Regions from separate parts of the Dysgonomonas termitidis genome, predicted to be linked through region 1. Evidence: riboswitches for the same ligand, from Rfam matches in the RefSeq annotation. Region 1 holds a riboswitch; each other region holds the start of a gene.
What was found. A riboswitch is a leader RNA that binds a small molecule or an ion and turns the genes downstream of it on or off. The one in region 1 is predicted to bind cobalamin.

Region 1 (7,781 bases):
AGAGGATAAAATATTTTTTTCTTTATTGTTTAGAAATAATTTCATAATAATAGTTATGCTATTTAGGAGTGTATTGTTAGATTTTCTTTAATTTCCTGCATGGATGAATTTTCAAAGTTGAAACGGGCAGCTGACGATATCTGGCTAAATAGAGAAGACCTGAATTTGCTATTGTCCCCTCTGGAATGTGATAAGTGGAACAACGGAGTATTAACCCGATATATTCTGTATCCTAATCCAGCAAAGCGGTAGTAACGGTCAAAATCATCATTTCCCCAGCCATAATGCCTTTCATTTTCCATCCCTGCCTCTATATATTTTTCTCTATTAACAATTACTGCGCCACCGACCATCGGTTGATGGTATAAAAGGTCTAGTTTGTTCTTGTTTCTGTATAGAACCCTGATATCTTTTGTCTTTAGATAATATTTGCGTAAAATATCTGAAGTTTCCAGGAATATGCCATTATATGGATAAGCGATATCTGCATTATTTGTACGTATATAGTTAGTTGCTTCCACAATAGCTTTTTTATCAATAACTACATCTGTATCCCATAATGCCATAATGGGTGTATCAATTTCATTTGTTAACTGATTAAAATAGAATGTGCGATGAAATACGTTGTCTTTATCTTCGATAAATTTATATATTACCTTTCCCGGTAACAACGATTTCAAAATCCCATTATAGTAATCCGTAACTTCTACAATAATAATATTCGTCTCGAAATATTTACATAACTGGGATGTGACAGCTTGTATATTCTCTAAGCGATCAATAGAATCTAGTCTTACAACTATAATAAATGTTGTGTCTTTCATATCTATTTTCATATCGAATCTCTTATTATATGCATGATCATATTTACTCCACAATATCCATTCAGTCCGATATGTCTTTTCAGATATTCAGTGTTGGATAATGATTCCCAAATCAACGATTTTTCGATCTTTTCTAATGCTTTAATATAAAATGTATTTAAGTTCAGATTTTGCTTTTCATTTTTATCTAACGATAGCATTAGTAGACATATTCCTGAAATTCCATCTTTTACAAACATATTTTTGTTTCGAAACTCATTGAGCAAATCATCAATATTGATTTGTTTAGTCAATAAAATACAATATTCGGCAAGATGCTTGTCTTTGATACAGGCATTTATCTTGCTAATACCCCATAATAAATGAAGTTTTTTTGAATTAAGAAATCCAAACTTAGATAAAAGGAAAGGTGTTATTTCCTGGATAATCTTTATGATTTTATAGCTGTATATATTAAGCTGGTAAATCTTACTTAACGCGAAAAGGAATAATGGTAAATCTGTATTTATATTGAAGCCGATGGTATTATCCTTTAATATATATTCTATTTTTGTATGAAGAGTATTAATTATCTGTATCGTAAGTTCATTGAAAAGATACTCTTGTTCTTTTTGTAAGGATTGTTTTCTTATATAAATATAAAATAATATTTGGATGAGGATAGATATATTATTATCCGATTCTTGAAAACTGACTTGTTTGAAGATTTCATCGTCTATTTCTTTCAAAATCACATTTTCATCCCCCTCTACATATCCGTTTTTTATTAAATAATTTATACCGATGGCTATTCCTGACAAACCACTTTCTATGTCAATAGTACTAACCGTAGTAATTTGTTCAAATGTTTCATCAATCAATTTTTCTGCAATTTTAGTATATCGTTCGTTGTTTTCTATTTTCCCCAAATGATAGAAATAAATACACAGTCCCATCTTTCCTGAAAAAAGACCAATTGGAATATCTTTCGTGTCCAGTATAGTAGTTAATTGAGATTTAAACTCTGCGAGATGCTTATTCATAGAGCTATGTTATTTTAATATATATTTCAATCTTTAGACAAAAAGATCTCATCACCTATAGGTTCAAAACTGTAAAATATAAAAACGATTAACTGATTCTATTAAGAGCGTTTTTCCTGTTTTACATCTATAGTATATTTTTATAATTTTATCGCAAAAAAACTTATTTATTGTTATAATTTCATTACATAAATCTATCATTTATGTTAAATTACATGAGAGAGTTTTTTGACAGTAAAAGTTAATATGTCTAATCACAATAATTGTAAAGTGCCTTTCAGAGAGATAGAAGTCCTTGAGTGCTGTTTTTCAGAATCTATAAAATAGCTGTAGATACTGATTATAAGAAATAGTTATTAAGGCTTATCATAGATTATTCGGGGTTAAACCGTGACTATTTCAATTCATATTTATGAATAAGACACATAGACAAGCAGGCTATGCCGGCTTAGCCAATGTTGTGCGACCGCTTACTGTTTATGAACTACTTACATAGACATTTCTACTCCGCTACTCACTCCCTTAGCATATACCATTCTTACCCTATGCTCGATAGGTATTTATCTGGAAGTCTTTGTTTTATACAAGGGAATCATGGTTGACAAGTGGCTGCCGGCATTTCGTATTCCGAATATTCTGAAGCATTGCCGGAATCGAATCGTTTACCTTCTTTATAATAGTAAAAGCTGTTCTTCGTAGTTTTTGCAAAACGCATAAATACGATATATATTTTTATTTTAGCTTTTCTTTTTTCTGGCAAGTTGTTTTAACCAGAGCTCCATGATAGCATCGGCTATTTCCTGGGCTTCTTCCCTGTTCAAAATATGGTTCTGGTATATATAGTCGCCAGCTTGTGATCAACCGGATTAAATGTGTTGGAAATAAAATAGTTACAATAAATCTTGCCATGTCCTTGCATATACAGGGAAAACAAGGTTGTCCCGGAGTATAAATACCCCTTGTAGAAGCTCTGTGGACAGGGCAAATTTTCCTGGAGGATTTAGGCAACCAAACGGTGAATATCGGCGAGTTCCTGGGGGTGGTTGCGGCTGTAAAATATATCATTGAAAATAATTACCATCCCAGGGTTATTTATACAGACAGCTTTACGGCTATAACCTGGCTTAACAACAAAAAAACGGCATCAGGGAAGAAAAATACGGAATTGGGGAAAGCCGAAGTCTTTTTGAAAGTGTTTTCTACGGAAGTGGATAAGATTAAAATATTACATTGGAAAAATGATTTATGGGGAGAAAATCCGGCAGATTTTGGGTGTAAATGATAAGACATGAATATTGTTAGACCGGTGCCTTCTGGTTCGCAGGAATAGGAAGGCACGCTTATTTTAATGAATGTTATGGCAAAGAAGAAATCGGAAATAGATAAACTGGTAAGCTTGGCCGCGAAGAAAGCCGGGGTATCCCAGAAATACATAGCCGACAGCTTAAGCCCGGTACTGGAAACTATTATAGAGGTATTGTCCGGAGGAAACAATATCACCATACAAGGTTTCGGGTCATTCCAGGTAAAAACCATGAAGGAACGCAAGTCAAGAAATCCGAAGACCGGGGAGTTAATTGTCCTTCCGGAAAGGATGGTTGTTAAGTTTAAGCTGACAAACGGAAACCCGGTAAAATGACCCGCTTTTTATCCTGCCTGTACCTGATGCGAATTATTCTTCTAAATTAATTCATATTAATTAGGATTAGTTTTGAAATTTATCCTACCTTTGTCTACTGTTTTGGTGCCACTTTCTGCATTCGTAGATAGTGGTGAAGAGGGAATCAGGTGCAAATCCTGAACAGACCCGCTGCTGTGAGTTCTTAATAGTTTTACACATTCTTATGCCACTGGATAAATCCGGGAAGGCGTGTAAAATGGAACGAGTCAGAAAACCTGCCAGAGCAAATTTTGTCAGGTCTTTTTTGTGTCCTACTTTTTATATTTGGACCTTACTCTTGTAAAGTCTATGTATCCAGAATACAAAAAAGAATTGTCAAAAGGAGTTTTATGAAGATAAAACTGTATATGGTTATTATTGTAAGTCCATAGTATTAAACCATGTCCAAGTATGGTCTCATGTATGAAATAGTACTATACGATACAAATAATTGCTTATATTCAGATAGTTATATCTTTAACTTCTATTGTCAGAAGACCTGCCAAGATTGATTAGTTTAAAGCTTTCGGGAAATGAAGCTGAAGAACACTGATAGGAAATCAATCTGCGCTTTGTGCTTTTGCCTTTCTTATTCACTCAATCTTCATTATAATTAATTTTCTGTAAGCTATTTGATAACGTTCATTTAGCTAAAAATGTATTTGCATAATACTAAAAAACTAATTTCGATAGTTGTACTATTGAATATTTTTCAGTTTGCTCATGGTCAAAGTAAACTGGACAGTATTCAACATCTCAAAGAGGTTGTTGTTACGGTCAGATCATATAAAGAAGTAATTCCCGCACAAAAGTTAACAGGCGAAGACCTAAAGGCTCTCAATAGTTTCTCTGTTGCTGATGCCATCAGATATTTTTCAGGGATACAAGTTAAGGACTATGGAGGCATAGGAGGACTCAAAACAGTCAATATCCGCAGTATGGGTACGCATCATGTAGGCGTATTTTATGATGGTATACAATTGGGAAATGCCCAGAATGGACAAATCGACTTAGGAAAATTCTCCCTCGACAACATGGAGGATATTTCCCTATATAATGGGCAGAAGAGCGACATATTTCAGCCGGCTAAAGATTTTGGTTCATCTGGCTCAGTATATCTTCACACTAGAACTCCTCAATTTTCAAAAAACAAAAATTATAACCTGAAAACTACTTTAAAGACCGGTTCTTTCGACTTAATAAACCCTTCGGTCTTATACGAACACAAAATAGGCAATGACTTAAAAGCTTCTTTTAATGTCGAAATGATGAATACTTCGGGAAAGTATAAATATCGTTACAAGAGAGTTTATCCAGGTTTAAAAGAAGTGATGTATGATACTACGGCTGTACGCAAAAACGGAGATGTTTTTTCTTTCCGTTCAGAAGCCGGTTTATACGGTACGATCCCTGATGGTTTGTGGAAAGTTAAATTATATTATTATGATTCAAACAGGGGACTTCCGGGAGCTATTGTCAATAATGTGTGGAAAAATTCGCAACGTCAGTGGGACAGGAGCTTTTTTGTGCAAGGCTCTTTTCAAAAAAGTGTAACGAATAAATATGAAATACAGGCTAATGCAAAATTTGCTTACGATTTTATGCGCTTTCTCAATCCGGATACCACGACTATGCGTATTGATAATTCTTTTCATCAACGGGAATGGTATGGCTCATTAGCTAATAAATATGCTATAACTCCGAATTGGGATATCTCGTTATCTACCGATGTACAATATAATTCTCTGAGTTCGGATATGCCCGGCTTTTTCTTCCCCCAGCGGACAACTTCGCTGATAGCACTGGCCAGTGCCGTCGAAATGGGCAATTTCAAAATACAAGGAAGTATCCTTGCCACATTCGTCAATGAAGATCTTAGAATTGGGAACTATAATCCGGATTCTCCCTATCAGGATACTGTTGTTGCCGCTCCAGATAAACAAGAGTTGACCCCCGCATTTTTTATTTCTTATAAGCCTTTTCGAAACAAGGATTTAAATTTCAGGGCTTTTTATAAAAAAATATTCAGAATGCCTACATTCAATGACCTGTATTATACAAACATTGGCTTTTCAGCGCTAAAACCGGAATTCACACATCAGTTCGATGTCGGGTTCCAGTATAGCCGTTCGTTCAAAAATGGATTTATTAAATATGTCCAAATGCAGGCAGATGCATACTATAATGAAGTAACGGATAAAATTGTGGCTGAACCGGCAAAGAGTAGCCTATATCGCTGGACCATGACCAATATAGGGTCCGTAGAGATATGGGGAATCGATGCCTCTTTGTCCGCTGCATTTCAATTGCTTTACGATATAGGTATGAATCTAAAACTGGCGTATACGTATCAAAAGGCACAAGATTTTACAAGGAAAGATAATCCGGTACTGCAGGAAATGAGTTATGGCGGGCAGATAAACTACATCCCCTGGCATAGTGGTTCGGTAATAGCCAGTATGACACATAAATCGTGGCAGCTTAATTATAGTTTTATATATGTTGGGGAACGTTACGAAAATTCTGTCAATATACAAGAGTTTTACCAGCAACCATGGTATACCCATGATATGGCTATTATCAAAAACTTCAAGATGAATAACATCAATATGCGTATTGCGGGTGAAATCAATAACCTGTTCGGCCAAGACTATGAAGTAGTATTAAATTATCCGATGCCAAAACGAAATTATAGAATCTTATTGACTATAGAGCTATGAAAAGAACAATATACTTATTTCTATTTACTATTATAATAACGTTCGGCTTCAGTGCTTGTCGCGAAGATATAGAAATGATTCTTTCTGAAGACCAACTTATGGGAGAGCCCAGGGAAGTTACCGGATACAGAGGCTTTTATTTGCTCAATGAGGGTAATATGGGCAGTAATAAAGCAACTTTGGATTATTATAATTTCGAAACCGGAGTTTATACACGGAATATCTATGCCGAAAGAAATCCCACAGTCCCTAAAGAAATGGGGGATGTAGGCAATGATGTTGGTATTTATGGCAGTAAATTATATGCAGTAATCAATTGCTCTAACAAAGTAGAAGTAATGGATGCCCAGACGGCCAAACGAATCACCCAGATAAATATTCCCAATTGCCGCTTTATTAAATTTCTCGGAAGATATGCATATATAACATCCTATGCCGGTCCTGTAATAATTGACCCCAATTACGAGCAGATAGGCTATGTCGCAAAAATAGATACCACAACTCTCAAAGAAGTAGATCGTTGCCTTGTGGGATTTCAGCCCGATGAGTTAGAGATCGTGGATGGTAAAATTTATGTCGCCAACTCGGGAGGTTATATGGGAGCTAGCAACACAACAGGTTATGAGCGGACTGTATCTGTCATAGATATAAAAACATTCAAAGAAGAAAAACGGATAGATGTTGCATATAATCTGGAAAGAATAAAAGCCGATAGCCGTGGTGACCTTTGGGTAAGTTCTCGCGGAGATTATAAGGGACTGCCAGCCCGTCTTTATTTTATTAATAAACAGTTGCAAAAGGTAACAGATACTATTCCTGTCGCTGCCACAAACTACTGGATCGACGATGATATGTTATATGTTTACGGAACAGAATGGAGCCATATCACTCAAGATTGGACTATATCTTATAGTCTTGTTGATACACGTACCCACAAAATAATTACTAAAAATATCATAACAGATGGTACTGATAAAGAAATACAGAAACCTTATGGTATCATGGTTGATCCGGAAACAAAAGAGATATACATAACCGATGCCGGAAACTATGTAACTCCCGGCCTTCTATATTGTTTTAGCCCGGAAGGGAAGAAAAAGTGGGTGGTGCGTTCAGGAAACATACCGGGGCATTTCGCTCTGCAACCTATATATAAAAACGAATGATTATAAGACATATAAATAATTGACAAAACTAAATTCTCATATTATGAATAATAAACACTTATTGATTTATGTGTTGTTCCTGTTCGCCTTTCTGTCAGCATGTTCCGACAGTAGTGACGAGGACGTTCTAGCACCAGCGATCTCCGGACTGGAAGATAAATATACTGTACTGGAAGGAGATGCCCTTGATCTGAAGCCTGTTATTACAAATGGTAATCCGGAGAACTATAGGTGGCTTTTGGATGGTCAGGAAGTAGCGAATACATTAAATTACACCTTTAAAGAAAGGGTAGCGGGAAGCTATAAACTTGTGCTAAATGTTACAAATGCAGGAGGAAGCGTGCAAAAAGAAATTGAAATTACTGTCGTGAAAAGAGATTCCCCTCCTG
Region 2 (7,781 bases), 510 kb from region 1:
GGGCTCTGGATGAATTGGTGTATTCCTGTTTTTTCTTTATCCCTTCATTCTTTTCATCTTGGGTTATCGTTTCGGTAACATCCCTTGTCTGGATAATATTCTTTATCCGATTGATATATCCTGTAACAGAGACTGTCAGAAAATCGTTGTGATATTCGGTATTCAATGAGTAATAATTGGATGATTCCGGCTTCAGACCGGAATTACCAAGACTTAGTGTAGAACGCGTTATGGTTCTTGTATATAATTCTTTCATATCCGGAGCGCGGAATCCGGCCGAATAAGACGCCCTGAAATTGAAATGATCGAGTGAATACATTCCCGACAACTTCGGCGTAAACCTATTTCCAAATGCTTCATTATAAACATAGCGGAAGCCGGGCACGAATTGCAGCCTGCTATCCAGCAGCTTTATCTCATCCTGCGCATATACCGAATATGTATATACATCTCTCGAACCATCTTTTGTATCCGACTGACTTTCAATATAATCCAACTGATATTGCGTTCCTACCGAAAGGCGATTGTATTTACCTAAGCTGAATATGCCTTTCAGGTTAGCGTCATAATATTTCTGTCTTCTTTCCTTCGATTCATCCCCGTTTTTATAATTACCATCATCCTTGATATATTCACGGTAATATTCAAAATTGTCGGTATATAAATCCAGTGTGATTACAGCCAGATCTTTAAGGAGATACCTTGCTCCCGCACTTATATTATAATCTTCATATTTCATATCATACGCATATGACGATACAGGCCTTTTCAGCTTCTTGTCATAGAGGCTTCCTTCTGCGTATATGCTTAGGGATTTATTCGGCCTCACAGTGAATTTCTGGCTCACCACATCAGAATAATTTGTATTCACGGCCATTTTATCTGTATCTATCAGCTTATCACCCGATGTCTCCTGCGTGTTTAACTGCCAGCCATCGCTCTGGTTACGCTGAAAGGATGTTGAAGATGAAAACCATTTGTAATTTACATCAGCGTTTATAGCCTGTGAAAATTGTCCATATCCGGCATAACGGGTATCGGATGTGATAAATACTGACTCTTTAGGATTTTCAGTAATAATATTAATAACTCCTCCCATTGCTTCCGATCCGTATAATGCCGATGCCGCACCTTTAAGCACCTCTATACGCTTTACATTCTTCATGTTTATCCGCGACAGGTCTGTATTACCCGACACATCTCCTGCAAGCTTTTTCCCATCTACCAATACAAGTATATAACGATTACTTAATCCGTTCATCTGCATATAAGAACCCATAGCCGTGGTCATGAAAGAAAATGACGGGCTGACAGCCATCATGGCATTATCGAATGTGGGAATATTGATATTCTCCAGTTCCTTTTTGGTAATCATATCCATTGCTACAGGGGTATTCTTTAGTCTGTTGTGCGTACCTGTACCTGTAATTACTACTTCATTTAACTTTAGAGGTGATTTCCTTAAGATAAATAAGATATCACCCCGGGATGAAGCAACATCAATCTTATCTCCATTGTAGTCGAGAGCAGATGCTCTTAAAGTGTGTTTTCCTTCGGGTACTCTCTGCAAACTAAACTCTCCGTTCTCGTCCGTCGAAGTTCCCAGTGTGGTGTATTCGATCCATACACTGGCACCCGCAACAGGGTTCTCATTTTCATCCACGACTTTTCCCTTTAAGGTCATTTGGGCAAATGCCATGCTTACAATACAGCACAGGATGGCTGTAACCAATACTTTTTTTCTCATTAAAATGCGAAGTATAATGTTAGTAATTATATTCTTGGCCCCGAGAATATTTAATTTATTGTATGCTAGGCAGGTTTCCTGACTTACTCCATCTCTGAACGGCCTTCCCGACATTCAGTTAACAGTGAGCAGTTAACAGTCAACAAAGAATTGATAACAGTTGACTGATGCATGATAACTTTCAATCAGTGGTATTTGGTCTTGTTCAAAGACTTTTTTCAGAAACATTGTTAACTGATGACTGTTAACTGTTAACTGAATAGAGCTTACAGTAGCGGGCACTGTTCCGGAATTTAACCGGATTCCCTTTTTATGTAAAAGACGGATGTCTGTTTACATCACCTTAGCGGCAGCAAAGTTAATTTTTTTAAATATCAGAAAAAAGTATTTAAGGAAATAATTTGCAAGTATATTATTTTCTATACACCGATACGGGTTTCATATCCCATATTTTATACTTTTGCTGAAGAAAAAGAAGAATCATGACATATACATCCAATTTCCTTATCTCGGCGATAGCTTCCGGCTCCGGTAAAACTACAGTTACTTTAGGTTTATTAAGAGCACTCCGGAACAGAGGGCTGAACATACAACCCTTTAAATGCGGGCCGGATTATATAGATACGAAATATCACGTCCTGGCGGCAGGAAAGGAATCTGTCAATCTCGACCTGTTCTTATCGTCGGAAAGCCATATAAAGTATTTGTATAATAAATATTCGTCGGATAAAGATGTCTGTATCACCGAAGGTGTCATGGGGCTATTCGATGGATACGACCGCATGAATGGAAGCAGCGCGCAAATAGCAGAGAAACTGGATATACCTGTCATATTAGTCCTGAATGCAAAATCGATGGCCTATTCGGCAGCGGCCCTGCTCTATGGCTTCAAGAATTTCTCCGATAAGATAAATATTACAGGCGTCATATTCAATTTTGTAGCTTCCGAAAGCCACTACAATTTCTTAAAAGATGCCTGCCACGATGCAGGACTTGAGCCATTGGGCTATCTGCCTAAAAATACTGATATAGAAATACCGTCCCGCCATTTGGGATTGAATATCGACGAACAATACCGCTTCGATGATTTCGCCGACAAGGCTGCTGCCCTGATAGAAAAACATATAGACATAGACAGGCTACTGTCCGTTACAGCAAAAAGAGAATCGGATGCAGGAGTAATAAAAGAAATTAACGTACCCTTACAGGGGTTAAGGATAAGCGTAGCCCGTGATGCGGCTTTTAACTTCATGTATCATGAAAATATGGAATACCTGAAAAGGATAGGCGCTGTGTCTTATTTCAGCCCGCTGCACGACAAGCATCTGCCTGAATCTGATTTTGTCTATCTGCCCGGAGGATACCCGGAGTTATATCTTAGCGAATTAAATAATAACCGGACGATGCAGGACAGTATCTGCCATTACGTTGAAGCCGGAGGTAAAGCACTCGCCGAATGTGGTGGCATGATGTACCTTTCATCATCCATTTCCGATGAAGACGGTACTGAATACGCGATGGTAAATATTTTCGACCAAAAAGCCACAATGGAGAATATGAGGCTCAAACTGGGTTACAGGCAATTCGAATATAACGGCGTATTACTCAAAGGACACGAATTCCACTATTCTTCCATAAAAAGCGAACAACAAAGCGTTGTACAACAATACACAGCCAAAGGGCAACCCACAGATACCAAACTATTGCGCTATAAGAATGTCATCGCAGGTTACACGCATCTGTACTGGGCAGATATGGATAACCTGATGGACTTATTTTAAAACCGGTGACTATTAGGCATCCATTTAGTTACTATATTTGTAGAAATATATAACGGATGGCTATAGATATTATTCTTACCATAATAGGCGCGATACTCATTATCACGGGTATAATCGGCTGTATCGTACCCGTATTGCCGGGCATTCCGCTCAGTTATGCAGGTATTTTCCTGTTACACCTCACATCGAAGGTTGAATTTTCCTCCCGGTTTCTAATCATATGGGCCATTGTTGTCATCATTGTACAGATACTGGATTTTTATATCCCTATATGGGGTACCCAGAAATTCGGCGGAGGAAAGAAAGGTATTTGGGGTAGTGCAATAGGAATTATCTTCGGTCTGTTCTTTCTTCAACCCTTCGGTATCATCCTTTTCCCATTTCTAGGAGCTTTCATCGGAGAACTGATAGACGGCAAAGAACCGAAACCCGCTCTTAAAGCCGGATTTGGAGCCTTCATTGGATTTATGGCCGGAACAGTAATGAAACTGGCTGTAGCTTTCATTCTTGCTTTTTACTTTTTTAAAGAGGTAATTGGTATCTTTTTCTGAAGCTTTTATAGAGTCTGTATAGGTAGCCTTCTCAGGTTTTAACATTTGAGACGGTATACTTTCCAAATGTTAATTAACAGTTTTAAAATACAACTAAGCTAAACGATGCTTATATTTGTATGTATTATAGAGAACCTTTAATTAAAATTAAATCATTATGCTAATGAAAAAACTCGTTCCTTTGTTTTCTCTGGCAGCTATGGTGCTGATAACATCGTGCAGCGAAACGGAACCAACTGTGGAGAAACCCTACAACCAAGGTATAAACATTACTCCTATCCCGCTAGAACTGACACAAAAGGAGGATACTTTTAAACTTTCAAAAAGTATAGTTTTCGTCTCCGGTAATGCAGATATAGATAAGGTCGCTGCTTATTTTTCCGCAAAGATAAAGGCTTCGACAGGCTACGATATCAAAACGGTAAAAGATAAACCGGCTTCCGGCTATATCGATCTGAGTATCACTCCTGAACTGGATGTCAACGACGAAGGATATACATTAGACATAACTAATCAGGGCATAGACATACAGGCAAAAACACCTCAGGGATTATTCTACAGTATGCAAACGGTTATGCAATTGCTACCGGCCGAAATAGAAAGCCCTACTCTGGTAAAAAACATAGCCTGGAATATTCCGGCCGTGACAGTGAAAGATGAACCCCGTTTCAAATACCGAGGTCAACATCTCGATGTATGCCGGCACTTTGTCGATGTAGACTTTCTCAAGAAGCAACTGGATGTACTGGCTATGTTTAAAATCAATAAATTCCACTGGCATCTGACAGAAGACCAGGGTTGGCGCATCGAGATAAAGAAATACCCTAAACTGACTGAAATGGGATCTGTCCGTACCGAAGGTGAAGGAAATACCTATGGACCGTTCTTCTACACGCAGGAACAGGTGAAAGAAGTAGTAGCCTATGCCAAAGAACGGTTTATAGAAGTGATACCCGAAATAGAACTTCCCGGTCATGCTGTGGCGGCATTACATGCTTATCCGGAATTATCATGCACCGGAAAACCAATCGAAGTGCGTAACATCTGGGGTGTTGCAAATGATGTTTTCTGTGCAGGAAACGATTCAGTATTTCAGTTTCTTGAAGATGTGATTGCCGAAGTAGTTCCTTTGTTCGAAAGTGAATATTTCCATATCGGCGGCGATGAATGTCCGAAAATACGCTGGGAAAAATGCCCTAAGTGCCAGGCCCGTATCAGGGAACTTGGATTGAAAGGCAATAAAGAACACAGTGCGGAAGAGATGCTTCAAAGCTACTTCGTTCAGCGGATAGAAAAAGTTCTGTTGAAACACAACAAAAAAATGATAGGCTGGGATGAGATACTCGAAGGCGGACTTGCTCCATCTGCAACTGTAATGAGTTGGCGGGGAGAAGAAGGCGGTATCGCTTCGGCAAATATGGGACATGATGTAATTATGACCCCGGGAGCATGGCTGTATGTGGATAAATATCAAGGAGATGCTAATCTTCAGACAGTAACTATAGGCGGACTTCTGACTTTGAAGAAGGTATATAATTACGAACCCGTTCCTGAATCAATTGCCGATGACAAGAGACATCACATACTTGGAGCTCAGGCGAATATGTGGAACGAATATAATTATACCGGTGAGGAGATGGAACTCGACATGTATCCGCGCGCTATAGCCCTGTCTGAATTGACATGGTCCGCAAAGGAAAATAAGAACTATGAAGATTTTGAACGACGTATCGACAACCAACGTGTACGTCTCGATATGCACGGAATCAATTACTACATACCTATGCCGGAGGATAAAGGCCCTTATACGATAAAATACTGGGGTGACTCTGTCAGTGCGCCATTCTCGTGTAATTTCGTAGCATTTACAGATCAGGCAACACTTGACTTCAAGACAACCGAACCGGCCAGAATGGTTTATACGACAGACGGCAGTGAACCTACACTAAAATCGGAAGTATTTACAAAACCGTTGACATTCACTGAAAATACGACACTGAAAATACGTTCGGTACTACTTTCCGATAAAATGAGCCCTGTACGCACTATTACAATAGAAAAACAGACATACGCCCCTGCGGTAGAAAAGGAGAAAGATGCTAAACCCGGGCTAAAAGCAGAATATTACAAAGGATACGCAAGAACGGTTGCTGAGCTGAATGGTAAAACACCGGCTGAAACCGAACAGATAGCCACACCTCTGGATGCCAAATACAGAGTTAAAAACTATGTGGAAGTATATGCCGACGATTTCTATTCCCATATCCTGACCGGCTATATCAATATCCCTGAGGATGGAATATATTATTTCAATACAGATAGTGAATTCTGGATCGACGGTACATATTTAATCTCTAATGAGAAGGATAATAATGGCACTGCCCGCCGTTTCTCCCGTAGCAACAAATCCATCGCTCTGGCAAAAGGCGCTCATGCTATCAAGATAATAAGATTGGGAGCAATATTCGGAGGATGGCCTACTCAATGGGACCCGGTAATGCTTTCGATACGCAAGGCCGACCAGCCGGAATTTGTTCTTATGGATGCTTCTTATTTTAAATAAAAATTTTCAGTTAGATTTTGAAAGCCTTTGGAGATATATTTCTCCAGAGGCTTTTCTATATTCTTTCAGCTAAATGCGACAGCCTATAAAACAGCCAACTTATCCCATTCCGTATTTCACCTGATCGAATAAAAAAGGAAATATCCGCCCGTCTACACCGTGATTGATAAGAGTGACTCTGTCAGCATCGAAAAGCATCTGGAACAATTCAAAATCATTGTCCTGATACAAAGCCTGCTTATAATATTCGATTGATTTCTTTTTGTTTCCCATACATAGTTCCACATGTCCGGCATTCAGATAATCATGCACTGTCGGCTTGCCCGCCAATATCCGGATGTAGTATTTTTGAGCCAGATCATATTTTTTTTGCAGGAAAGCTGTCCATGCAATCGGACGCTGGGCTTTTGTCCCTTTACTGTCGAGCAATTCTACTTTGAAATAAGTATTTAACGCCTGTTCGTAGTCGTTCAGTTCCAGATAGCAATGACCGATATTCAATTCTATATTTATATTATCGGGGGTCAGTTTCGCCGCTTTCTTATAATATTCCAGTGATAGTTCGGGTTGTTTCTGCGAACGGTACAATTGGGCAATACGTTTGATTATCCATGAATTATCAGGTTTGAGTAAATCTGCTTGCAGATAAGCATCGAGAGCACCGTCCAGATCATTAATCATTTGCCGGCAATAACCGATCTTCTGCCATATATCATCACTCTTATCGTCGATAGCTATAAGCCGGTTGAAGATATCAAGGGCTTCACCAAAATTATTTTTTTCGAAACAATACAGTGCTATTTTCTTCATATCTTCTATGTTTGATATAAGCGGGGCTATCGATTTCTTATCATAGAAATTGAGACTCAGCCTGAATATATCATAGAAACTGTTTCGGGAAGGATTCAGTTTGAAAAAACGGTACAAATCCTGGATATACTGATTCGACACCACTTCTTCATCTACTGCAGGATTCATTTCCTTGGCCTCCTTTTGCAACTGTTTTATCTCTTCCGATTCAGCCCCCATACGTCCGAGCATCATTTCACGCTGAGCCGCCGGAATTTGCAGAAGGCTCAGACAGAATGAATATTTATCGGAATTGCACATATGTCCCGAATCCACTACAGCAGCCTGTA
Region 3 (7,781 bases), on a different contig from region 1:
CCCAGTGTGGCAGGAATTAAATTATGGAGAATAAAATCACGCCAAAGAATATCCGCACCCGAATAAATTGCAGCAGGAATAAAGAACATATTGGCTATGGAGTGTTCATAACCCAGAGTGACAAAGAGCATGACAGGAATCCATATACCTATACATTTTCCTATAATATCTTTTGCCGCATATCCCATCCACATTCCCAGACAAACCAGCCAGTTGGCTCCGATTCCTTTGATAAGGACGGTCATAAAGTCTTGGTTTACCTTTACTTCTGCATAGTGATGCAGGTAATGTTGCCAGGGGTCCTTGTCAAATAATCCGACTCCTGACGAGAGCAGATAAGCGACTACCTGGGAGCCAATAAAGTTAAATAGATAAGAGAGGATAAGAAGCTTAATGAGAGTAAAAGTCTTTAGCCTTCTCTCCAATAGGGGAAGTGTAAACGCTGTACAGTCACTGGTAAATAAATCTGCTCCGGTGATGGATACTATAATAAGCCCGACAGGGAAAAGCGCTCCGGCGATAAACTTAATCAGTCCGGGATTTTCTGCACCTGCTCCGGGTATTCCCCCTGCAACCATAACCGAGAGCAATCCGCCGAAGGCAATAAATACTCCTCCGAGTATGGCTATCACACTGAATTTGGATAATGGCAAATCGCTTTTATAAATGCCTGAATTGGCAAACTCCGCGGTGATTTCTTTCGGAGTGTTGTAGTTTTTCATTATTTGTCTCTTAAATTAAGAATAGAGATTATACATTGAGTCCATAGCTTTTGAAAATAACCTCCGCCTTGTTCAATTCCTGATTTGATGGAGGGTTTATATCTTTCAACTTGTATTCTTGTCCGATCTGCTCCCATTTATGTATTCCCATCTGATGAAAAGGCAGGATATCAACGCGTTCCACATTTTTGAACTGACTTACGTACCGGGCCCACTCATGCAAATCTTCCTCATTATCTGTGAAATGAGGGACAAGTACATACCTTAACCAGACCGGTTTATTTATTTCGGCGAGGTACTCTATAAAGTTGAGGGTAGGCTCAAGAGGTCTGGCAGTTAGCTCTTTGTATTTATCGGGATTTATATGCTTGATATCTAATAACACAAGATCGGTATAGGACAAAACTTCCTTTGTCTTGTCATTAAACAGAAAGCCTGAAGTATCTATGGCGGTATGTATCCCTGCGGTTTTACATAGTTTGAATAACTCCAATACAAATTCCGGCTGCAACATCGGCTCCCCACCGGAAACAGTGACACCTCCTTTAACAAATGCTTTTACTTTTATTACTTCATCTAAAGCCTGTTGAGGTGTCAGTTCATATTTGGCCTCATTTGGCCTCCATGTATCAGGGTTGTGGCAGTAGAGACAGCGCAATGGGCAGCCTTGCATAAAGAATACAAAGCGGATACCCGGCCCGTCCTTGGTGCCGAATGTTTCAAACGAGTGAATACGACCTTTCATATTGAAGAAAATCAGGCAGAAAATTTCTAACTGCCTGATTTATTAGCTTTATGTGAGATTAGAACGTAGTTGTAATTGTTCTGTTTATAACATCCAGCTGCTGCTCTTTAGTCAGCTTGATGAAGTTCACAGCATAACCGGATACACGGATTGTGAGTTGAGGGTATTTCTCGGGGTGCTCCATCGCATCAACCAATAGTTGACGGTCGAACACATTCACATTCAGGTGATGACCCGTTTGCAAGAAATATCCATCCATCAGTCCTGCAAGGTTCTGAGCCTCTTCCTCACGGTTCTTACCCAGTGTATTAGGAGTGATGGCGAATGTATAAGATATACCGTCGTTTGCATGTTCGAACGGAAGTTTAGCTACCGATGACAATGATGCTACGGCTCCTCTGGTATCGCGTCCGTGCATCGGATTAGCACCCGGTGCAAAAGGAGTTCCGTCGCGGCGTCCGTCTGGAGTATTTCCCGTTTTCTTGCCATAAACGACATTAGATGTGATAGTCAATACCGACTGGGTCGGGATCGCGTCTTTATACATTTTGCGCTTACGGATTTTTTGCATGAACGTCTCCACTATATCTATGGCAAACTGGTCTGTATTATCGTCATTGTTTCCGAAAGGAACATAATCTTTTTCCTGTATATAGTCTACCGCATCTCCGTCAGCATCCCTTACAATACGTACTCTTCCGTATTTTATGGCGGCAAACGAGTCCGCGATGATAGAAAGGCCGGATACGCCAAAGGCTTGTGTGCGTACGATATCTACATCATGCAGAGCCATTTCGAGGGCCTCATATGAGTATTTATCATGCATATAATGGATAATATTCAGTGCTTTCACATAAGTCTCGGCAACCCAGTCGAGGGTACGGTCAAACTTTTCCCATACTTCGTCAAATTCGAGATAATCGCCCGAAATCTTTTCTACCCAGTGTTTAGGCAATACCTGAGCCTTTGTTTTCTCATCTTTACCTCCATTGATAGTATAAAGCAATGCTTTCGGCAGGTTGGCACGGGCTCCGAAAAATTGCATCTGGTGCCCGATACGCATTGGCGATACACAGCATGCAATACCATAATCATCTCCCAGTTGCGGACGCATAAGATCGTCATTTTCGTATTGGAGAGAAGATGTATCGATAGATACCTTCGCACAGTATTTCTTCCATGCCTCAGGTAATCGGTCGCTCCACAGGATTGTAAGATTCGGTTCCGGTGCCGGGCCTAAATTATAGAGGGTGTGCAGCATACGGTAACTGTTTTTGGTTACCATCGTACGCCCGTTATTGGTCATTCCGCCGATCGACTCGGTAACCCAGACAGGGTCTCCCGAGAATAGTTCATTATATTCGTTTGTACGGAGGAAGCGAACAATACGGAGTTTCATTACAAAATGGTCGATCATCTCCTGAGCTTCTTTCTCTGTGATAATGCCATCTTTTAAGTCCCGTTCGATGTAAATATCGAGGAAGGTGGTCACACGTCCCAGGCTCATTGCTGCGCCATTCTGGTCTTTAATAGCTCCCAGATAACCAAAATACGTCCACTGGATAGCTTCCTGAGCATTGGTCGCGGGATTTGAAATGTCGAATCCATAATCAGCAGCCATGCGTTTCAGGGCTTTCAGTGCCTGTATCTGTGAATTCAGTTCTTCCCGAAGACGGATCAGATCATCTGTCATAACGATAGGGTCACATTCCTTGTAACGCTTTTCACGCTCGGCAATCAACCTGTCTACACCATAAAGAGCAATACGGCGATAGTCTCCGATAATACGACCACGTCCGTATGCATCGGGCAGGCCTGTTAATAAGCCGTTGCTTCTGGCGCGGCGGATACTGTCGGTATATGCCGAAAATACACCTTCGTTATGAGTTTTACGATATTTGGAAAATATTTCTGTTGTAACCGGATCGAGTTTGTAGCCGTATTCTTCAAGGCTTTGCTGTACCATGCGAAGCCCGCCGTTAGGGAAGATAGCTCTCTTGAGAGGTTTGTCTGTCTGTACACCTACTATTTTTTCCAGATCCTTGTCTATATACCCTGCGCCATAAGCATCGATCTGAGAAGGAATTCTGGTTTCAGCGTCATAAACACCTTTTTCTTTTTCAACCTTAAACATCTCGCTTAGCTTATTCCATAGCTTTGTAGTGGCATCTGTTGCGCCTTCCAGGAAAGATTCATCTCCTGTATATTCTGTATAATTTTTTAAGATAAAATCATTTATATCGATTTTTTCTTTCCACTTGGTCCCTTTAAAATCTTTATATGCTTCCATTTGTTATTATTTAAATTCAACTTGGCGTTTCAATAATTAAAAACCGGACATATAGATATATCACAAAAAGCATGCCCAATTTCTTCTAAAAAAGAATAAACATGGCTCTCGGAACTTAAGGAAACAGAAAAAATAATAATGAATCCTCACCTTGTAGTGAGAGAATCTTTTTATGGTTCTCAAGCCTTATTTCCCGAAAGCTTTTTAATTGATCAATTCTGGCAGGTCTTCTGACAATAGAAGTCAAAGATATAACTATCTGAATATAAGCAATTATTTGTATCGTATAGTACTATTTCATACATGAGACCATACTTAGGCATGGTTTAATACTATGAACATACAATAATAAGCGTATACAGCTTTATCTTCATAAAACCTCTTTAGACAATCCTTTTTTGTATTCCGGATACATAGACTTTACCAGAGTAATTTCCACGTATAAAAAAGTAGGACACAAAAAAGACCTGACAAAATTTGCTCTGGCAGGTTTTCTGACTCGTTCCATTTTACACGCCTTCCCGGATTTATCCAGTGGCATAAGAATGTGTAAAACTATTAAGAACTCACAGCAGCGGGTCTGTTCAGGATTTGCACCTGATTCCCTCTTCACCACTATCTACGAATGCAGAAAGTGGCACCAAAACAGTTGACAAAGGTAGGATAAATTTCAAAACTAATCCTAATTAATATGAATTAATTTAGAAGAATAATTCGCATCAGGTACAGGTAGGATAGAAAGCGGGTCATTTTACCTGGTTTCCGTTTGCCAGCTTAAACTTAACAACCTTCCTTTCCGGAAGGACAATCAACTCTCCTGTCTTCGGATTTCTTGACTTGCGTTCCTTCATTGTCTTTACCTGAAATGACCCGAAACCTTGTATGGTGATATTGTTCCCTCCGGACAATACTTCTATAATAGTTTCCAATACCGGGTTTAAGCTGTCGGCTATATATTTTTGGGATACCCCGGCTTTCCTGGCGGCCAGGGTTGTCAGTTGCTTCTTATTCATTCGGTTTTATTTGTTTTTGTATACGGCCCCTTTTTCTTCTCTGTTCCGGGATGCTTACAAAGATAAAGATTAATTTCACCTGTATCTTTTTTGTATGGGCTTATTATGTATTTCCACCCGTCCGTCTTCTATAATGCTTTTGATACCCTTATACAGGGGAAGCTCTTCCACTCCCGCTATTTTCAACGCGTTGAGAGTCATTTGGGCTTCCAGCAGCTCCAGGTATTCTTTCTCCGGTAAGCTTACCAGTTTATCTATTTCCGATTTTTTCTTTGCCATAGTAATCATTAAAATAAGCGTGCTTTCCTGTCAGGAAAGACAGGAAAGCACCGGTCTAACAATATTCACATCTTATCATTTGCATCCGAAATCCGCCGGAGTTTCCCCCCATAAATCATTTTTCCAGTGCAATACATCAATCTTATCTACTTCTGCAGAAAACACTTTCAAAAAGACCCCGGCTTTCTCCAGTTCCGTATTTCTCTTCCCTGATGCCGTTCTTTTGTTGTTAAACCAGGTTATAGCCGTAATGCTGTCTGTGTAAATAACCCTGGGATGGAAATCATTTTCGATGATATATTTTACAGCCGCAACCACACCCAGGAACTCGCCTATATTCACCGTTTGGTTACCTAAATCCTCCAGGAAGATTTGCCTGCCGGTACTAAGGTCGATTCCCCGGTAACGGGTCAGTTTGTTTTTTGTGGAATGGGCCGCGTCTGTAGCTATTCCATTCGATGGACGTTTCATTTCCGTTGGTTTTTATTCGACTTCGGTACTAAAAATCCATCGGCTTCCATCTGTTTAATAAGCGCTATCCCCTCCTCCTTAAATTCAGCAAGCACTGAATCCGGCTCCTCTATGTCAACGCGGGAAGCTAATATATCGAGAACTCCCTCCAGGGTACGGCTTGAATCCGATTTGCCATGCTTCGGGTCAAAGTAGACCGTCTTGTTGCCGAATGTGACTTTCAGCCTGTAGATGGCTTTCGGTACGGTCACTTTTTCTATCCGGGCTTTAAATTGCCTGGGCCGGGCCGATACGACAACGTATCCATTGCCCCGGTGCATCGCTTTAAGTTCCACATCGTATAAGATATTGGGTATGATTGTTCCTTTTAAATCCCCTGATAATACACAGATCTTTTTTCCAAATGTCGAGTTCTCCCGGACTCCCTTCAGTTTCTTTGTTTTGGAATGCCGGGATACAAATCCGATAAGTTCCCCCGTCTTTTCCGATTCCGCAAATTTGATTTGCGAGGTTTCAATTGCCATACTTCTTAATTACCTCATATGAAATCTATTGCAATCAGTTAATAATCTATAATCCAATCATTTTATCAAAAATATCAAAACAAAAATACCTTATTTAAACTATGGGAACAAATATTTCTACTGTTATTTTTTTAGCGGGGATTACCAATATATACAGGGTTGGCATATCTTTTTTACCGGATCCTTTCGTCTTCTGAAAAGTGGCTGAAACGCTCGTCGGTAGCGGACATCGAATGGATTCCCCGGCATTTCCAATACCTGTAAATCCTGCCGGGCTTATCATACAGGAAATAAATATCGTCGCTTTTCAGGTACTGTACCCCCTGGTCCGTATTTTCATCGATCCATACGGCCGGGTTTTCTATCATGGGATTTGGCCCGAGGTATAAGTTCTTCTTCTGTGGGCCTTCTACGAATATATTGTGGATTTTGATGTCTTTATCCGTGTCGTATTTCTTTGCAAAGACAGCAAAGTCATAGATATCCGTTTCAAGCAGGCTTCCGAAATGGACGGGTGCATCATGCTGTAACCTTTCAAACGCCCCGGTAATATGCTCCCTCGATTTTATTTCTTCAAGCCTTTCTCCCGTCACAGGTCCCGCTGTCACATAAACGACCCTGAATCCGTTATAGGTACTGTCCATTACCATAACATGCCCGACAATTCCGGTATTTTTAAGGATACTGTCATCCATCGGGTCTATTCCATTGCCGGCACAATCCTTAATCACTCCGGTAGCGATAACGAATATGAGCGGAATCCACCACCATATCCGCAATAGCACTGCCAGCCTGTAATCCTTTTCCGGCCAGTTATTCTGCATAATCTCTATTTTTTAAGGTTGCAACTATCGCAAAGCCCGTCGTTCTTCAGGTATTTGTACTTCGATACCTCCTTATTACAGGATGGGCATTGCTTCTTTTTATTCATTTCTTTTTTGTAGACAATTATCTCAATACTGCTTTTTGATATGCCGTACTTCTTACCCAAAAGTATTACAGCATCTTTTTTGAGGCAGGAGCCATCTTTAATCAATGTTTGATATTCATTTCTGATAATGATATTTAGTACAGAAGACGTATCGATTAAACCAAGATTATTCAAAGTTAGAAGTATATCTTCCGGAATATTTACCAGGCCTTCCAGTACCTGAATATCGGATGCGGATAGATTTTTTTTCATTTGCAAGAATGTTTTTTGTTTATTATTCCAGAGAGTAAATGGCGTTAACCGGGTTTACTTAATAATAGCCCTTGTAATAAAAATATGTTTGTATGCAGGCCGTAATTACGGAACCCCGCAGTTTTCACTAAATGCGCCAGCTGGAAGGAGCCATGGTTCTGATTCCGGGATTATTACCAGTTGGTCATAATTATAGCTTGTTGCCAGGTCAATTAATTCCTCTGTAATTGATTTATAAGCAGTCCCTGTCTGAATTAATGCAGGTAAATCATATTGCCTGTTTATCGTACACCCGAATTCAATTTCATAATCGATTATTTCCACGGCAATAAGCGGGCTAATCCTTGCCGCGCTGGCGAACTGATTCCGGTTGGCAAAAATGCAGAATTTGCACGAGCAGCGTCCCCAGCCCATATAATAGCAGGGATGTACCCGTACCCTGTATTTCTCAATTATAGCCCATACCTCAGCCTCTTTCCAGTCACGGACCGGGCGCAGGCGGTCAACATGACGCTGAAAAGCCTTTCCATTTCTGAGGTCAGCCCTGTCCGGCT
Region 4 (7,781 bases), 490 kb from region 1:
GATAGAGGGGGCCGTTTGAGGACTAAAAAGGGTATATTCAGTTTGCGGGCGGCATCTGCTTTTTCGTTAAATCCACCGGAGTCGCCACTTTCTTTTGTTATAATCGCCTGTGGCTTTATTCTTTCGAATAAGGGAGTTTCATCCTCTCCCTGTCTGTAATATAATATTTTGTCATATGGAAAATTGTTTGCCTGTGCAATAGTGCGGGATTCTTCCCTGTCCAGAATTCTGAACCAGCAGTTGTGCCGTTTCCAGTACGGTTTAAGTTTTGCTATCGTATTTACTCCTGTCAGCGCAAGCAGGTTATCTATCTTATTATTTTCGAGATAATGGATTGCATCGTTGTAAGAATCGAACCAGAGCAAATCGTCCGTATGTTCCGGATAACTGCGTTCATACCTGACTACGGGTATTTCCAATTTTGCGGACGCGGAAGCTATATTCCCGTGCAGGTTCCCGGCAAAGGGATGCGCTGCGTCTATAATAAGCTTAATGTTATTCTCCTTACAGCATGTAATCATAGACTCTTCATCGAGGCCTCCGGAGAGAAGAATAGCATACACACTCTCCACTTTCTGCAAATCGCCTTTCGTGGAATAATAATATGGTTTGGCCGCTCCATCGCACACCGATAGGGCTTTGCGTCCTTCTGTTGTTCCTCCGAATATAAGTATCATAGCCGATGTATATTGTCCAGTAATTCTTCAATGCTGGAAATTAATAAGTCCGGTTGCTCCGGCATACAAATTTTTATCCCGTTATCTGTAATATCAATGTAAGAATCGGTGTTAAACTGCCGCGAAGCCAGTATTCCATTCCGTTGCAGCGCTTTTCTGACCATTGTATATTTTTGTCCGTGCCCAAGTAGTTTTATCTGTCTGTCGGATTCATTTTCTATTCTAAACAGTCCGGTGTCCTGGTCGAAAATAATCCCTTTTCTGGCAAAGAAACTACTCAGGCTGCCATCCAGGGACAGATCTTCGGGTGTCCCTATCTTTATTCCGCTCTGCTTGTCCATCAGCCATATTTTATCAGCTATCTGGAGCGCCAGTTCCAAATCGTGAGTGGAAAGAAAAATAGTTTTATTCGTCTTGCGGGATAGTTGGTGCAGCAATTGCATGATTTCTACTTTGCTCGGGAAATCGAGAAAAGCAGTAGGCTCATCCAGAAGGATTATCGGTGTTTCCTGCGCCAGCGCTTTCGCGATCATCACTTTCTGCCGTTCCCCGTCACTTAGTGTATGAACCATCCTGTGCGCCAGATTTTCTATTTTCACCATCGCGATGGCCTTATCTACGATCTCTTTATCTTCTTTATTCAGTTTTCCCCAGAATCCTGTATATGGGCTGCGTCCCAAGCCGATAAGTTCGCGGGCGCTCATGTTTTTTATATCAAATTTTTCGGTCAGGACTACACTGGCGAGGGTAGCAAATTCCTTTTCGCTATATTCTTTTATTTCCTTTCCGCGTATATAGATACTGCCCGACAATTTGGGCTGGAAAGCCGAAAGTGTCCGCAGCAAGGTAGACTTGCCTATCCCGTTGGCTCCGAGCAAGCAGGTAAGTTCCCCGCTGAAAATGGATGAAGTTATACTTTCGGCGACAGTGATGATATTCTTTTTTGAAGAATATCCTATCGAAAGATGCTGTATATCGATTGTCTTTTGTTTCATCTTCCTATTCCGTTATCTCATTCTTACGTTTTCCGAATAATACCGATATAACTATCGGCGCACCTATGAGTGCCGTCACCGAGTTGATAGGTAATGCCCCTTCAAATCCCGGCATGCGTGCTATAAGGTTGCACAGCAGGGCAAGGGATGCCCCTGTGAGTGTGACGGCAGGCATCAGTATCCGGTGGTCGGATGAGACAAATATTGTACGGCACAGATGAGGTACGGCCAGTCCCAGAAAGACGATAGGTCCGCAATAAGCTGTGATAATAGCCGTGATAACGCACGAACAGCAAATCACGTACAGGCGGGCACGTTTTATATTCAGCCCTAAATTACGGGCATAGCCATCGCCGAGCAGCATAAGGTTCAGGGTCTTGATAAGCAGGAATGAAAGCGGGATAAGTACGGCCATTATAAAGACGAAAGTATAGACCTGATTACCCGATACTTTCGCGAAACTGCCCAGTCCCCATATTACATATGCCCTGACATCTTCATCGTTGCTGAAAAATTTAAGGACGCCGATAATGGCGGTCGCTATATAGCCTATCATGACTCCGATAATAAGGAGTATGACATTTCCCCTTACCCGTTGCGAAATGGCTATTATGATTGCCATCACAGTCATTGCCCCGGCAATAGCCGCCACAGATACAGCCACTTCCCCGAAAAAGCCTAAAGTACTCAACGCCGTTCCTGCAATGCTTCCCGACAGAAGGATAATGAAAGCTACACCGAGGCTTGCGCCCGAACTGATACCCAGTTCGGAGGGACCGGCCAGGGGATTACGGAATACGGTCTGCATCTGCAACCCGCTTATAGATAAACCTGCTCCCGCAACCAAGGCTGTCAGTGTCTGGGGAAAACGGGATTTCCAGATTATATTCTGCCATATCAGCGGTTCATCTCCTGTTCCGGATAATATGTTCCAGATAGAGCCTACGGGTATGGAGATAGTTCCCAATACAAGATTGAGTATGAAAAACAGCAGGATAGATGCAAAAATAAGTGCGAGTAAAACTATATGATGTTTCATTATTTCAATAGTTCATAATATACAGGTGTGTGTTCCGGTAACAGCTCGGGGTGGAATATCTTTATCAGGTCGGCCAGTACGACTTCCGGCTCTACAGGCGTATTTTCATAGAAGGGTTTTTCCCTGAGATTGCAATAGATAAGTTTTTTATCTTTGTATGCTTTGAAATCTGTGTAACGTGCGTCGCTTTGTTTCAGCGCTTCATAGCCGAACGTTCCGTTGTGGCTGTTTACCATACGCCAGTATTCGGCATTCGCGCCCTGAGAATATACAGTTTCGAAATCCACATAAAATCCGCCCGATTCGTCATCGTTTTTCATAAAATAGGATGCTCCCGCATCGCGGAAGAGTTGCGCCAGATAGCTGTTCCCTCCTACGACATACCAATTGCCCGAATGCAGTTCCCCGCTAAGCACTGCCGGCTTATGCGCCACTGGTCCGGCCAATGATTTCAGTTTATTATATTTTTTTTCTATTTCATCGAATTGTTTACCTGCCTGTTCTTCCATTCCCAATAAAAGCCCTGTAAATTTTATCCATTCGGCCTGTCCCAGAGGAGACGATTCTTTATATCCTAAAAAGCTGATCAGAGGAATATCCAGATTGCGGATAGCATCATAACCTCCGCGCTTGAAGGGCGAAACAAGGATAATGTCGGGATCGATAGCCATAACCACTTCGTTGTCAAACTCCCCTTCGATACCGATTTTGCTTGTTTTCCCGGTTTTCAATTGTTCATTTAGCTGAGGATTAAACAGGAAACGGGTACTGGTTATCCCCGCTATTTTGTCTACAGCGTCTAATTTGATAAAATTGGAAATTTGCAGGGTGGTCATACACACCACGCTTTTTACGGGGACTTCTATAATCTGGTATCCGGCAGGTATGCCCGTTTTATCTTCCCCTCTTTTCAATAAAGCATATTGATACTTGGTATCGCTTTCGCCGGAAGGATCATGTATATCCACCAGTTTGTAATTTCCATGTTCGGATACGGTAAAGCCTTTTGCATATTTGATATTTAATGTATCATGCATGCTGGAAATATTGTTGCTGTCTTTCTTATTCGGGTTACATGCTATGAAGCAGCCAAAAGCAAGCAGGATTATTGAACGGGCAAGGAATTTCATATTTGTTTATTTGCGGATTATTATTAGTGAAAAGTAAGGGAATTTACGATTGAGTATTTCTTCCCTGTTCTGAGTATAGACTTCTTTGCCGGAGATTCCTGCATTTTCAAAATAGTGGAAAGTGATGTCCTGAATATTTTCTAATGCTTCCTTTATTACTTGTTCGCACTGGGAAGCTTTCATCAGTACAACGGTTTTGCCGGTTTTGATCTTTTCTTCCAGACCATCTGCTGATGTTATGATACCCGGAATAACTTCGAGTTCTTCCTCTTGTTTCACAATATGAATGTTGGCCAGAGTGCCACAGGCTATAAACGCAGGTACGCCCGCGATGCGGCTGACCGGTATATTCTCCTGTGTAAGATATTCGCTTATGTAATAGATGGTAGAGTAGAATCCGGCATCACCTTCGGCTGTAACAGCTATTTTATGTCCGGATTTATACCTGTCCGATATTTCTTCCGCCACAGCCTTGTAGCTCTCAATGGCCAGAGAACGGTCTTTGTTCATAGGTACATTGAATGTGTTCAGCTTTGATTCGCCGATGCTCAATTGCAATAGGACATCTTTTGCCCGTGAGGAGCTTTTTCCTCCGGGAAGGGCGGTTGACGGACAAAATATCAAATCTGCTTCTTGCAGTGTTTTCAAACCTTTCAAGGTTATCAGTTCCGGGTCTCCGGGACCGAGGGATACGAACGTAACAGGATCAAACATCTTTAAGATTCATTTTATAAGAGTTAGAATCAGATGCCTTTAGTATAGGACTAAAATAGACGAACAGGTATGTGTGTTGTCTGTAAATAGTATTTAAGCCTAAACCTCGAGCTTTCAACTAATAATGTTCCGGCAGGTTTTCTGACTTACTCCATTTTTGAACGGCCTTCCCATTTTCAGTAAACAGTTAGCAGTAAACAGTTAACAAAAATTATTAACTGATAGCTGATGACTGATGACTGTCAATCAGTGGTTTGAGTATTGTTCAAAAACTTTTTTCAGAAACATTGTTAACTGATGACTGTTAACTGTTAACTGAATAGAGCTTACAGCAGCGGGTCTGTTCAGGATTTGCACCTGATTCCCTTTTAATTACTCGTCCGGCACGCGGATTTGTAACACCAGAACTTAGTGCAAAGATATGGAATTAAATTTATAATGATTTATATAATGTATGTGAAATAACTTTATCTATATATTTAGCTTCTAGCTCATAGCTCTTTGAAAGAATGAATCAGCCCCCTCAATCCCCCACCTTAGCTTTGAGGAGAGAAACCTTGGCTTTGAGGAGAGAAAATAATTGATAAAAGTGTAACTTTTGTAACTTTTTAACAGTTACAAGTTACTTCGCCCTAGGGCAGTTACAAGTTACGAGTAAACAAGATACAAGATACGAGTTGTTAACTGATGACTGCTAACTGTTAACTGAAAAGTTGTCAGGTTTGTAAAGTTTTATATCTATATGAAAATATGTAAAGTTTGTCAGATTTTTGGAAGATAGTTACCAAAGGACAAAATACGGGTTGTTCACTGTTTGTTGTAATAAATCAGGGTATATCTGCGCTTTTTGAGTGTAATCAACTTTTTACTGCGGAGGGCGCAAAGATTTACGTAAAGGGTACAGGGAAAAAATGTAAAATGTGTCAGGTTTGTCAAGTTTTTTAGAAAATAAGTTGCTGGTTGATGCACCTTGTGTGTGGTTAGGGATAACGAAAAAAAGATTTGCTAATTGAATTGGAGCGTCGACACATTTGTTGTATGTATTGCAAAAAACAAATATCTTTGAACCTATAAAATATAATTTAACTATATGAATAAATCAATTATGGCATTATTACTCGGCGCATCAGTCGTTTCGTGTGGCGGTAAATTTTCCGCAAAAATAGAAGACACGGAGAAAGATGCCCCCCTGATCGGCAAAGCCACCGTAAAAGTAGAAAACGGTATCATGACCCCCGAAGTCCTTTACAGCTTCGGACGCGTATCCGACGTACAAGTTTCGCCTGATAAATCAAAAGTACTCTATGGAGTCACTTATGTGAGCATCGAGCAGAATAAGACCAACCGGGAGTTATTCACCATGAATATTGATGGCTCGGACAAAAAGCAGATAACCCAAACTGCCAAAAGCGAAAACAATGCTGTATGGGTGAAAGGTGGTGCCAAGATCGCATTCCTAAGTAGCGAAAGCGGCTCTTCGCAAATTTGGGAAATGAATCCTGATGGCAGTGAACGAGTGCAGATAAGCGACATAGAAGGCGGTGTCAACGGATTTTCTTATTCGCCTGATGAGAAGAAAATCCTGTACATTAAAAATATAAAGTACGGAGAACGTACTGCCGATAAATACCCCGATCTGCCTAAAGCATCGGGCCGCATCATAGATGATTTGATGTATAAACACTGGTCGGAATGGGTGGAGGAAATCCCCCACAGCTTCATAGCCGGTTATGACGGTACAAAAATGACAGACGGTATAGATATTTTAGGCGATGAACCTTACGAATGCCCTATGCTCCCGTTCGGCGGAATAGAGCAACTCGCCTGGAGTCCCGACGGTAAATCCATTGCATACACCTGCCGGAAGAAAAAAGGGATGGAATATGCCTTGTCTACCAACTCCGATATATACCTGTATAATATAGATACAAAAGAGACGAAAAATCTTACAGAAGGTATGATGGGATATGACATCAATCCTGTTTTCTCTCCTGATGGCAAATATATTGCATGGCAAAGTATGGAGCGTGACGGATACGAATCGGACAAAAACCGGATGTTTGTAATGAATCTGACCACTAACGATAAAATTTATGTAACCGAAAAGTTTGATTATAACACCGATTATCTGGCCTGGAACGATAATGAGAGTATTTATTTCGTTTCATGTGTAGAGGCTAAGACGCATCTGTTCAAGGCCTTTGTGCATACCAAGGAAATAAATCAGATAACAAAGGGTGATTACGATTATGAATCATTCGGCATAGCCGGAGATAAACTTATCGCAATACGCCATTCGTTATCGGCGCCAAATGAAATATATTCTGTAAATACAACTAACGGGGAAGCCACCGAATTGAGCTTTGAAAATAAAGAAATACTCGGGCAGTTAAAAATGGGTAAAGTGGAAGAGCGTTGGATTGCTACTACTGACGGGAAGAAAATGCTGACATGGATCGTCTATCCGCCAAACTTCGACCCAAATAAAAAATATCCGGCTCTTTTATACTGCCAGGGTGGTCCTCAAAGTACTGTGAGCCAGTTTTGGTCGTACCGTTGGAATTTGCAGATGATGGCTGCAAACGGGTATATTGTCGTTGCCCCTAATCGCAGAGGTCTTCCGGGTTTTGGTCAGGAATGGCTGGAACAGATCAGCAAAGATTACGGCGGACAGAATATGAAAGATTATCTTTCGGCTATAGATGCTATGGCTAAGGAGCCTTTTGTAAATGCGGATAAACTTGGTTGTACAGGCGCAAGTTATGGCGGATTTTCCGTTTATTGGTTGGCCGGAAACCACAACAAGCGCTTCAAAGCATTTCTTGCTCATGCCGGTATCTTCAATGTAGAGGCGCAATACCTCGAAACAGAAGAGATGTGGTTCGCCAACTGGGATCTGGGCGGCTCTTTCTGGGACAGGAGTAATTCTATCGCACAGCGTTCGTATGCTAACTCTCCTCACAAATTTGTGGAGAAATGGGATACTCCGATAATGATTTCGCATGGAGAACTGGATTACCGCATCCTCGCCTCGCAGGGCATGATGGCATTCAATGCCGCTAAGCTGAGGGGGATTCCGGCACGTATGCTTATTTATCCGAATGAAAACCATTGGATTGCCCAGCCTCAAAACGGGATACTATTCCAACGGGAGTTTTTCCGCTGGTTCGATACTTATCTGAAGTAAAAATATTGAGGGCTATTATATAAAGAAGCTTATCAGATG

Region 2: another riboswitch for cobalamin. It lies ahead of ACYQ3L_RS14720 (TonB-dependent receptor); the one in region 1 lies ahead of ACYQ3L_RS16520 (TonB-dependent receptor).
Region 3: another riboswitch for cobalamin. It lies ahead of pflB (formate C-acetyltransferase); the one in region 1 lies ahead of ACYQ3L_RS16520 (TonB-dependent receptor).
Region 4: another riboswitch for cobalamin. It lies ahead of ACYQ3L_RS14775 (precorrin-2 C(20)-methyltransferase); the one in region 1 lies ahead of ACYQ3L_RS16520 (TonB-dependent receptor).

What each region holds. Positions count from the first base shown of each region.
Region 1 covers NZ_BAAHYD010000002.1:3,038,118-3,045,898, reverse strand. Annotated here, with positions in the region: gene ACYQ3L_RS16550 (vitamin K epoxide reductase family protein) at 1-45, opposite strand, end outside; gene ACYQ3L_RS16545 (galactosyltransferase-related protein) at 63-836, opposite strand; gene ACYQ3L_RS16540 (lanthionine synthetase LanC family protein) at 833-1,846, opposite strand; gene ACYQ3L_RS16535 (hypothetical protein) at 2,439-2,561, opposite strand; gene ACYQ3L_RS16530 (ribonuclease H family protein) at 2,862-3,128, shown strand; gene ACYQ3L_RS16525 (HU family DNA-binding protein) at 3,204-3,485, shown strand; cobalamin riboswitch at 3,572-3,764, shown strand; gene ACYQ3L_RS16520 (TonB-dependent receptor) at 4,163-6,226, shown strand; gene ACYQ3L_RS16515 (YncE family protein) at 6,223-7,392, shown strand; gene ACYQ3L_RS16510 (PKD-like domain-containing protein) at 7,436-7,781, shown strand, end outside.
Region 2 covers NZ_BAAHYD010000002.1:2,527,227-2,535,007, reverse strand. Annotated here, with positions in the region: gene ACYQ3L_RS14720 (TonB-dependent receptor) at 1-1,747, opposite strand, end outside; cobalamin riboswitch at 1,799-2,108, opposite strand; gene ACYQ3L_RS14715 (cobyrinic acid a,c-diamide synthase CobB) at 2,230-3,528, shown strand; gene ACYQ3L_RS14710 (DUF456 domain-containing protein) at 3,585-4,079, shown strand; gene ACYQ3L_RS14705 (family 20 glycosylhydrolase) at 4,243-6,642, shown strand; gene ACYQ3L_RS14700 (tetratricopeptide repeat protein) at 6,742-7,781, opposite strand, start outside.
Region 3 covers NZ_BAAHYD010000001.1:945,383-953,163, forward strand. Annotated here, with positions in the region: gene ACYQ3L_RS03640 (formate/nitrite transporter family protein) at 1-722, opposite strand, end outside; gene pflA (pyruvate formate-lyase-activating protein) at 751-1,467, opposite strand; gene pflB (formate C-acetyltransferase) at 1,526-3,757, opposite strand; cobalamin riboswitch at 4,225-4,417, opposite strand; gene ACYQ3L_RS03655 (HU family DNA-binding protein) at 4,504-4,770, opposite strand; gene ACYQ3L_RS03660 (hypothetical protein) at 4,846-5,049, opposite strand; gene ACYQ3L_RS03665 (ribonuclease H family protein) at 5,125-5,520, opposite strand; gene ACYQ3L_RS03670 (hypothetical protein) at 5,517-6,044, opposite strand; gene ACYQ3L_RS03675 (hypothetical protein) at 6,218-6,868, opposite strand; gene ACYQ3L_RS03680 (hypothetical protein) at 6,874-7,227, opposite strand; gene ACYQ3L_RS03685 (phosphoadenosine phosphosulfate reductase domain-containing protein) at 7,333-7,781, opposite strand, start outside.
Region 4 covers NZ_BAAHYD010000002.1:2,546,031-2,553,811, forward strand. Annotated here, with positions in the region: gene cbiD (cobalt-precorrin-5B (C(1))-methyltransferase CbiD) at 1-677, opposite strand, end outside; gene ACYQ3L_RS14760 (ABC transporter ATP-binding protein) at 674-1,672, opposite strand; gene ACYQ3L_RS14765 (iron chelate uptake ABC transporter family permease subunit) at 1,677-2,711, opposite strand; gene ACYQ3L_RS14770 (ABC transporter substrate-binding protein) at 2,711-3,841, opposite strand; gene ACYQ3L_RS14775 (precorrin-2 C(20)-methyltransferase) at 3,848-4,555, opposite strand; cobalamin riboswitch at 4,670-4,976, opposite strand; gene dpp5 (dipeptidyl-peptidase Dpp5) at 5,646-7,742, shown strand.